3 regions of the Saccharothrix sp. DSM 118769 genome follow, and region 2 is predicted to be linked to each of the others. Evidence: riboswitches for the same ligand, from Rfam matches in the RefSeq annotation. Region 2 holds a riboswitch; each other region holds the start of a gene.
The links. A riboswitch is a leader RNA that binds a small molecule or an ion and turns the genes downstream of it on or off. The one in region 2 is predicted to bind glycine.
Positions count from the first base shown of each region.

Region 1: another riboswitch for glycine. It lies ahead of gcvH (glycine cleavage system protein GcvH); the one in region 2 lies ahead of gcvT (glycine cleavage system aminomethyltransferase GcvT).
Region 3: another riboswitch for glycine. It lies ahead of gcvP (aminomethyl-transferring glycine dehydrogenase); the one in region 2 lies ahead of gcvT (glycine cleavage system aminomethyltransferase GcvT).

Region 1 covers NZ_CP193627.1:8,787,650-8,790,918, forward strand. The annotation lists gene ACRAKJ_RS37375 (L-serine ammonia-lyase) at 128-1,492, opposite strand; gene gcvH (glycine cleavage system protein GcvH) at 1,496-1,876, opposite strand; glycine riboswitch at 2,001-2,091, opposite strand; gene ald (alanine dehydrogenase) at 2,288-3,269, shown strand, end outside.
Region 2 covers NZ_CP193627.1:8,067,418-8,070,686, forward strand. The annotation lists gene glyA (serine hydroxymethyltransferase) at 1-451, opposite strand, end outside; gene gcvT (glycine cleavage system aminomethyltransferase GcvT) at 481-1,581, opposite strand; glycine riboswitch at 1,692-1,786, opposite strand; glycine riboswitch at 1,788-1,878, opposite strand; gene ACRAKJ_RS33960 (DUF3817 domain-containing protein) at 1,945-2,247, opposite strand; gene ACRAKJ_RS33965 (hypothetical protein) at 2,263-2,664, opposite strand; gene ACRAKJ_RS33970 (helix-turn-helix transcriptional regulator) at 2,791-3,269, opposite strand, start outside.
Region 3 covers NZ_CP193627.1:7,786,382-7,789,650, forward strand. The annotation lists gene gcvP (aminomethyl-transferring glycine dehydrogenase) at 1-1,698, opposite strand, end outside; glycine riboswitch at 1,852-1,942, opposite strand; gene ACRAKJ_RS32630 (MerR family transcriptional regulator) at 2,134-2,700, opposite strand; gene ACRAKJ_RS32635 (hypothetical protein) at 3,178-3,269, shown strand, end outside.

The sequences.
Region 1 (3,269 bases), 720 kb from region 2:
CGCTACCGAGGTGGGGACCGTCGCGTTCGGACCAAGATCAGGCCGTCTCCAGGCCGTGGGACGTCGGGTACCAGCGAGAACCACCGAGCAACGATGGAAGTCATTCGCGCTGGTCAGACGCCGGTCATCAGCACTCGATGACGTTCACCGCCAGGCCGCCCCGAGCGGTCTCCTTGTACTTGTGGTGCATGTCCTTCCCCGTCTCCCGCATGGTCTTGATGACCTTGTCCAGGGACACGAAGTGCGACCCGTCGCCCCGCAGTGCCATGCGCGCCGCCGTGATGGCCTTGATCGACGCCAGCGCGTTGCGCTCGATGCACGGGATCTGCACGAGCCCGCCGATCGGGTCGCAGGTCAGCCCGAGGTTGTGCTCCATCGCGATCTCGGCCGCGTTCTCGACCTGCTCCGGCGTGCCGCCGAGCACCTCCGCCAGACCGCCGGCGGCCATGGAGCAGGCCGAGCCGACCTCGCCCTGGCAGCCGACCTCGGCGCCGGAGATCGACGCGTTCTCCTTGAACAGCACGCCGATCGCGCCCGCCGTGAGCAGGAACCGCACCACGCCGTCGTCGGACGCGCCCGGCACGAACCTCGCGTAGTAGTGCAGCACCGCGGGCACGATGCCGGCCGCGCCGTTGGTGGGGGCGGTGACGACGCGACCGCCCGCGGCGTTCTCCTCGTTCACCGCCAGCGCGAACAGGGTCACCCAGTCCATCACCCGCAGCGGGTCGGTGGCGTAGTGCTCGGCGGCCAGCCGGGACCTCATCTCGGCCGCCCGCCGCCGCACCTTGAGGCCGCCGGGCAGTTCGCCGGTCTCCGTGCAGCCGTGCTCCACGCACTCCTGCATGACCTGCCAGATGTGGAGCAGGCCGGACCGGATCTCCTCCTCCGACCGCCACGACCGCTCGTTGTCCAGCATCAGGCCGCTGATCGGCAGCCCGGTCTCCCGGGTCCGCGCGAGCAGCTCGTCCCCGCTGCGGAACGGGTGCGCGACCGGCGTGCTGTCCGGCTTGATCCGGTCGGTGCCGGACGCGGTCTCGTCGACCACGAACCCGCCGCCCACCGAGTAGTAGACGGCCGAGTCGACCGGCGACGACCCGGAGAACGCCTCGAAGCGCATCCCGTTGGGGTGCAGCGGCAACGACTTGCGCCGGTGCATGACGAGGTCGGTGTCCTCGGTGAACGCGATCTCGTGGACGCCGCCGAGCCGCAACCGCCCGGTCGCCCGGACCTCCTCGACCCGCGCGGACGCCGCCACCGGGTCGACCTCCTCGGGCTTGTGGCCCTCCAGGCCGAGCAGGACGGCCTTCGGGCTGCCGTGCCCGTGGCCGGTTGCTCCGAGTGACCCGAACAGCTCCACGTGCACTCGGTCGACTGAACTCGTTCGTGCACCCAGGCGGTCCACGAACATCGTCGCCGCGCGCATCGGCCCGACCGTGTGCGAACTCGACGGACCGATGCCCACGGAGAACAGGTCGAACACGCTGATCGCCACGGATCAGCCCTCGGTCAGTTCCGCGTACTTCGCGGCGGTCAGCAGCCCGGTGGCGTCCTCGACGGCCACCTTGAACAGCCAGCCGCCGCCGTACGGGTCGTTGTTGATCAACGACGGGTCGTCGACCGCCGCCGTGTTGACCTCCACGACCTCGCCGCTGACCGGCGCGTACAGGTCGCTCACCGACTTGGTGGACTCCAGCTCGCCGCACACCTCGCCGGACGCGACCCGCGTGCCGACGGCGGGCAGCTCGACGAACACGACGTCGCCCAGCGACTCGGTCGCGTACGAGGTGATCCCGACCGACACGGGCTCCCGGGTGCCCGGCGCCCAGTCGACCCACTCGTGCTCGGGCGTGTACAGCAGGTTCTCCGGAAAGGTCACGTCAGCGCTCCCTGGTGGTGAAGGTCCACCCCCACTCTGTCCTGGGACCTGAGAGCTTCGCCGCGCGCGCGGCTTGCACCGTGGGTGCGCCCCCTCGGACGAGGGTGCGCTTTCCAGAGTCGCCTCACCGCGCGCGGTTCTCGCTGCCTGAGAGTGTGCGGGGGACTTGCTCCTTCGGCGCCTCGAACGAACGAGGTCTCTCCCGCGCGGGTTCCGGCGCCGTCGAGGCGCCGCGGCCGATGTTCAGTTGGGTGACCCGCACGCTAGGTGCCGGCCCGGACGGGTGTCAACGCGCCGCACGACTTGTTCCGCCGGCACAACCGGACCCGTCCTCCTTGGTTCCGCGCGCACGATGACACCGCGCCCCGGGTACCCGACCTTTGGCGAACACGACAGCCGAAGGAGCCCACCGTGCGGATCGCAGTCCCCCGGGAGATCAAGAACCACGAGTACCGCGTCGCGCTGACCCCGGCGGGCGCCCACGAGCTGGCGTCACGCGGTCACGAGGTGTTCGTCGAGGCCGGCGCGGGCCTCGGCTCGGCGATCACGGACGAGGAGTACGCGGCCGCGGGCGCCAAGGTGCTCGCCGGGGCCGACGACGTGTGGTCCGAGGGCGAGCTGGTGCTCAAGGTCAAGGAGCCGGTCGCCGAGGAGTACCCGCGGCTGCGCGAGGGCCAGGTCCTGTTCACCTACCTGCACCTGGCCGCCGACCGGCCGCTGACCGAGGCGCTGCTGGCCTCCGGCACCACGGCCATCGCCTACGAGACCGTGCAGACCCCGAACGGCGCCCTGCCGCTGCTCGCGCCGATGTCCGAGGTCGCGGGTCGCCTCGCGCCGCAGGTGGGCGCGTTCTCGCTGATGAAGCCGTCCGGCGGCCGGGGCGTGCTGCCCGGCGGCGTGCCCGGCGTGCACCCGGCGCGCGTGGTCGTGATCGGCGGCGGCGTGGCGGGCCTGAACGCGGCCGTGATCGCCGCGGGCATGGGCGCGGACGTGGAGATCCTGGACACCAACGTCGACCGGCTGCGACACATCGATGCCCTCTACCAGGGCCGCCTGCGCACCGTCACGTCGAACCGGTACGCGGTCGAGCAGGCCGTGCGCGAGGCCGACCTGGTCATCGGCGCGGTGCTGGTGCCCGGCGCGAAGGCGCCGAAGCTCGTGACCAACGAGCTGGTCGCCGACATGAAGCCCGGTTCGGTGCTGGTGGACATCGCGATCGACCAGGGCGGCTGCTTCGCCGACTCCCGGCCGACCACGCACGCCGACCCGACCTACCAGGTGCACGACTCGGTGTTCTACTGCGTCGCGAACATGCCCGGCGCGGTGCCGCGCACCTCGACCTACGCGCTGACCAACGTGACCCTGCCGCACGCGGTCGCGCTGGCCGACCGGG
Region 2 (3,269 bases):
CCTCCGACACGTGGTAGGGCACGACGTTGTAGAGCTTGCCGGAGAAGTTGATCCGCATGCCGTGCGTCAGGTGCCCGCCGTGCGCCAGGTCCAGGCCCAGGATCGTGTCGCCCGGCTGGAGCAGGGCGAACATCGCGCACGCGTTGGCCTGCGCGCCCGAGTGCGGCTGCACGTTGGCGAAGCCCGCCCCGAACAGCCCCTTGACCCGCTCGATCGCCAGCCGCTCGATGACGTCGACGTTCTCGCAGCCGCCGTAGTAGCGCCGGCCGGGGTAGCCCTCGGCGTACTTGTTCGTCAGCACCGAGCCCTGCGCCTGGAGCACCGACACCGGCGTGAAGTTCTCCGAGGCGATCATCTCCAGCGTGCTCTGCTGCCGGTGCAGCTCGGCGGCGACGGCGTCCGCGACCTCCGGGTCGAACTCCGCGAGGGAGGTGTTGAAGTGCTCGGACATGGGATCTCTCTCCTAGTCAGCTCGGGCGGTCAGCTCGGGCGCTTGTAGAACGGCAGCGCGACGACCTCGACGGGCTCGCGCTTGCCGCGGACGTCGACGGACAGCTCGGTGCCGGGCTCGGCGTGCCCCTCGGCCACGTAGGCCATGGCCACCGAGTAGCCCAGGGTCGGCGACAGCGCGCCGCTGGTCACCTCGCCGATCGGGGTGCCCCCCGCGTCCAGCACGGGGTAGCCGTGCCGGGGGGCGCGGCGGGAGGTGGTCTTCAGGCCGACGAGGACCTGGCGCACGCCCTCGGCCGCGGTGGCGGCCAGGGCGTCGCGGCCGACGAAGTCGCCCGGCTTGTCGAGCTTCACCACGCGGCCCAGGTTGGCGTGGAACGGGGTGCGGTCCCGGCCCAGCTCGTTGCCGTACAGCGGCATCCCGGCCTCCAGGCGCAGGGTGTCGCGGCAGCCGAGCCCGGCGGGCCTGAGGTCGTGCTCCCGGCCGGCCTCCAGCAGCGCCCGCCACACGTGCGCGGCGTCGTCCGGGGCGGTGAACAGCTCGAAGCCGTCCTCGCCGGTGTAGCCGGTGCGGGCGAGCAGCACGGGCCTGCCCGCCACCTCGGTCGGGTAGGAGGCGTAGTACTTCACCCCGGCCAGGTCGGTCGGGGTGAGGCCGGCCAGGATCTCGGTGGACCGCGGCCCCTGCACGGCGAGCAGCGCGTAGTCGGTGGAGCGGTCCTCGACGGTGGTGTCGAAGCCCTTCGCCCGCTCGACCAGCGCCTCGAACACGACGGCCGCGTTGGACGCGTTGGCCACGACCAGGTACTCCTGGTCACCCGTGCGGTAGACGATCAGGTCGTCGACGACGCCGCCGTCGGCCTCGCAGATCATCGTGTACCGGGCGCGTCCCACGCCGATCGCCGACGCGTGGCCGACCAGGGCGTGGTCCAGCGCGGCGCCCGCACCCGGCCCGGTCAGCACGATCTCGCCCATGTGCGTCAGGTCGAACAGGCCCGCCGAGGTGCGCACCGCGCGGTGCTCGGCCAGCTCGCTGTCGTAGCGCAGCGGCATCCGCCAGCCCGCGAAGTCGGTGAACAGTGCGCCCAGGGCCTCGTGCTCGGCGTGCAGGGGCGTGCGTCGGCTTTCCATCAGGCGGGGTCCTCCCAGGGTGCGGGCATGCCGGTAGCGCCGACCGGTCGGGTCGGCGGGCACGGGTGAAGGGTGACACGGTCCATCGGAGACTCCTCGTCGAAGAAGCCTCCCCCTCTGTCATGAGCCTGAGAGCTTCGCCGCTGCCGGTGAGCGGCTTGCACCGTGGGCGAGGCGCACCGGGTGCGCCTGCTTTCCAGAGTTGCCTTCGTCGGGCGGTAGCTGTGCCTGAGAGATTCCGGGGAGGAGTTGCTCCTTCGGCGCCCCGACTGGTGGGGACTCTCCCGCGCGACATCGACGGCCGTGTTCAGTTGGTACCGCCAGACGCTAGATGTGCCTGGTGGCCGGGGTCAACCCGCCGCGTCACAGGGCTTTCTCGGCCCGGACGCTCTCCACGACCTTGCGCTCGGCGTAGAACGACACGAACGGGACGGTGCCGGCCAGCAGGACGAGCACCGTGGCCTTGATCGACCAGCGCGCCTTGAGGGCGAGGTCGACGGTGAGCACCAGGTAGATGGCGTAGAGGAAGCCGTGGACGGGGCCGACGACCCTCATCATGGTCTCGGTGCCGCCCGCGTACTTGGCGATCATGGCGACCACGAGCAGCAGCAGGCCGACGCCGACCACGTAAGCCATGAACCGGAACCTGGTCAACGCGCCGCTCATCGCCCTACCCTCACCTCACCGCTGGTCCCGCGCGTGGAGCTGGGCGAGCATGCGGTTGTAGGCCGCCAACTCGTCGTCCTCGTCGTCGCGCGCGGGTGTTCCGACGGGGTCAACGGTAACGACCGGCGCCGGCGGCTCGGCCACCGGCTCCCGGGTACCCCCGTCGGGGGTGACCTCGGTCTCCCCGGCGGTCCCCTCGGCCCGGCGCTGGGCGTCCAGCCTGCGGATGCGCCACACCATGAACGCCGGGAACAGGCCGAACAGGGGCCACTGGAACACGTAGCCGAGGTTCTGGAACGTGCCGCCCGCCTGGGAGAAGCGCTCCCACTGCCAGTAGGCGAGACCGCAGCACACGACCAGCGCGGCCACGCAGACAGCGGCGATGGCGACGCGCTTGGGGGTGATGAGGCCGTGCACACCTCAAGGGTACTTCGCGGGAGCTGAGAGCCCCCTCGGGCCGGGGCTCCCCACGCGGGAGCCCGCCCCTCACGGGCGTTGGGCCCCTCGACCTCAGGAGCCCGCCCGACTCTTCGTCGATCCGGACTAGGCGACGCCGTCCCGGCGTTGCCTCTGCAACCTGGCCACGCACCAGGCTGCCGCACTGCCCCGACGCAGGTGCTGGAGCACCGTCATCGGGCCGAGACGACGACCGAGGTCGGCGGGCGTGAGCCCGGCCGCCCGGTAGTCCAGAGCGCGCTGGTCCAACGGGCTGATGCCCGCGTCCCACCACAGCTCCGCCTCCGACAGGTCACCCACCAGCTGCCAGTAGCTGGCGGCGGCGGCGAGCAGGGGTTCGGGCACCTCGGGCGCCCTCTTCCGCATCGCCGCCACGTAGGCGGGGTCCGCGGACTCGACCCTCATCAGGCCGCGGTTCCCGCCGTTCGCCCGCTGCACCGGGATCCCCGGGGACGGCGGGGCTTCCGCGAGCCACGCGTCCTTGATCCGGTTCACCTCCTGCAGCTCGGCGTCGTCCGAGCGCTCAGCCGCCCACTGCCGCAGCAGCTCGTCGACTCCCGAGTCCT
Region 3 (3,269 bases), 280 kb from region 2:
GTCGTACCCGGTGACCTCGGCCAGCCACCGCTCCAGGTCGGAGACGATGGAGAGCAGGCCGGCGGCGTCCTCGACGGGCGCGAACGGGTGCAGCTCGGCGAACTCGGGCCAGGTGACGGGTTCCATCTCGGCCGTGGCGTTGAGCTTCATCGTGCACGACCCGAGCGGGATCATGCTGCGGTCGAGCGCGACGTCCTTGTCCGACAGCGACCGCAGGTAGCGCAGCAGCGCGGTCTCCGAGCGGTGCGAGTGGAACACCGGGTGGGTCAGGTAGTCGGTGGTGCGGCGCAGGTCGGCGGGGATGCCGTCGGCGGTGTCGGCGTCCAGGGCGTCCACGTCGGGGACGGTCACGCCGAACGCCCGCCACACCAGGTGCAGGTGCTCGCGGGTGGTGGTCTCGTCGCACGCGATCGACACGACGTCCTCGTCGACCCGCCACAGGTTGACGCCCAGCTCGCGGGCGGCGGCGACGACCTCGGCCGCCCGGCCCTCCACGCGCGCCCGGACGGTGTCGAAGAACTCGCCGTGCACGACCTCGACGCCCGCCTCGCACAGCCCGGCGGCGAGCACCGTGGCCATCCGGTGCGCGCGGGTCGCGATGGCCTTCAGGCCCTCGGGGCCGTGGTAGACGGCGTACATGGAGGCCATGACGGCCAGCAGGACCTGCGCGGTGCAGATGTTGCTGGTGGCCTTCTCGCGGCGGATGTGCTGCTCGCGGGTCTGGAGCGCGAGGCGGTAGGCGAGCGAGCCGTCCGCGTCGACGGACACGCCGACGAGCCGGCCGGGCAGCTGCCGCTCCAGGCCCTGCCGGACGGCCATGTAGCCGGCGTGCGGCCCGCCGAACCCGACGGGCACGCCGAAGCGCTGGGTGGTGCCGACGACGACGTCCGCGCCGATCTCGCCGGGCGGGCGCAGCAGCGTCAGCGCCAGCAGGTCGGCGGCGACGACGGCCTGCGCGCCCGCCTTGTGCACCTCGGCGATCAGGGCCTCGTGGTCGCGGACCACGCCGGACGCGCCGGGGTAGGACAGCAGCACGCCGAAGAAGTCGCCGCCCAGGCCGAGGCCCTCCAGGCCCTGCGACAGGTCGGCGACGACGACCTCGATGCCCAGCGGCTCGGCGCGGGTCTCGATGACGGCGAGGGTCTGCGGCAGCGTGTCGGCGTCCACGACGAACCTGGCGGACTTGGACCTGCCCGCCCGGCGCACGAGCGTCATGCCCTCGGCGGCGGCGGTGGACTCGTCCAGCATGGACGCGTTGGCCAGCGGCAGGCCGGTGAGGTCGCCGACCACCGTCTGGAAGTTGAGGAGGGCTTCGAGGCGGCCCTGGGAGATCTCGGGCTGGTACGGCGTGTACGCGGTGTACCAGGCGGGGCTCTCCAGCACGTTGCGGCGGATCACCGGCGGGGTGGTCGTGCCGTAGTAGCCGAGGCCGATCATCTGCGTCATCGGCCGGTTGCGGGAGGCCAGCGCGCGCAGCTCGGCCAGCGCCTCGGTCTCGGTGGCGGGCGCGGGCAGGTCCAGCACCAGGTCGCGCTCGCGGATCGAGTCGGGCACGGCGCGCTGCGCCAGTTCCTCCAGGGAGCCGACGCCGATGACGTCGAGGATGCGGGCCAGCTCGGCGGGCCGCGGGCCCACGTGCCGGTCGGCGAACGGGGTGCCGTGCTCGAGAGCGGCGAGGGGGATGCGGTCCTGCGTCATAAAGGCGCCTCCAGGGCTACGGGCACACTCCGGCCGTTGCCCTCCCCCTCTGTCTTCTGCCCGGCGCCGGGCGCCTGAGAGCTTCACCCGGACTGCTCGACCGGGCTTGCACCGTCGGCGGGGTCGGTTGCCCGACCCGCTTTCCAGAGGCGTCTCACCCGCGCGGTCCTTGCGCCTGAGAGGTTCCGGGGAGGATTTGCTCCTTCGGCGCCGAGACTGGCTCGGACTCTCCCGCACGGGATAAAGCGACTGCTCGCGAATCGTACCCGGCGGGGGTGCCGCCGGTACCGCCGGCGCGACGTGGATCTCACCGGTTTGCCCGCCGCGGAGGTGGGTACCCGCGCACCGCTACCCGTGGGCCCGCCGCGGGCCGAGTCGTCGTCGGTTGTCGACCGCCGGTCGCCCGCGGTCGGCGGTCCGGGTGCGCGGGGGGGCTCAGCCGATGGCGCGGGTGCGGCGGCGGCGGGACAGCTCGTCGTCGGACGGCCCCACGACCTCGGCGCCGTCGGCCCGTTCGGCGGGGAACTCGTGGATCGTGCCGCTGATCTCCCGCATGGCGCCGCTGACCGCGATGCCGAACACGCCCTGACCGCCCTGGAGCAGGTCGACGACCTCCTCGGGCGAGGTGCACTCGTAGACCGTGGTGCCGTCGCTGAACAACGTGATCCGGGCCAGGTCCTGCACGCCGCGGCGGCGCAGGTGGTCGACCGCGACCCGGATGTTCTGGAGCGAGACGCCGGTGTCCAGGAGCCTTTTGACGACCTTCAGGACGAGGATGTCCTTGAACGAGTAGAGCCGCTGGCTGCCGGAGCCGTGCGCACTCCTTATGGTCGGGTTGACCAGCTCCGTGCGTGCCCAGTAGTCGAGCTGGCGGTAGGTGATTCCCGCGATCTGGCACGCGGCGGGGCCGCGGTACCCGACGAGTTCGTCCGGCAGCGAGGAGTCCGGGAACAGTTCACCCTGTTCTCCGGTTCCCGCCCGGATGGGCGCTTCCTCGACCACGCCTGCCTCCCCTCGGTCCGGTCACGACGACCGGCGACCAACGTGAAGCCGCCCCGGTGCCCGAATCACACCGTGGCAATTCACCTGAGCTCGACGGTAAGACCGCCTAGGGGGCAGGTCAACGCGACGCGCTGAGCGTGTCTTGTCTCAAGCTGAGGTTGAGGTTGAGAGATACCCTCGTCGTAAGCCATTTGGGTGACGTTTAGTGATCGTTTAGCTGAAGAACGCTGACGTTGTGTAATCCGAAGGTGTGACACCAGGGGGTGGCACGGAGGGTTGATCCACAACTCACCGCACACGCCTGCGAGGGGCCCGTCCCGGCGCGGGGCCGGCGGCGCGGCCCCTCGCAGGTGTCACCGGTGGGGTAAACGCGGACAGCCGGTCGCGGGGGCGGCGGTGAGCGCGGAACCCGGTGCCGTGCCGGCGGCGCGGCGCGGTGCGGCTCGGTGCGGGCGCCCCGGACAGCACCAAGACCGGATGAGCACCACCACGGCTGCGGCCAACGCGGTCACGGCCACCACCGCCGAACCAGGCGCCACCGCCGAACCGGCCACCACCGCCGAACCGGG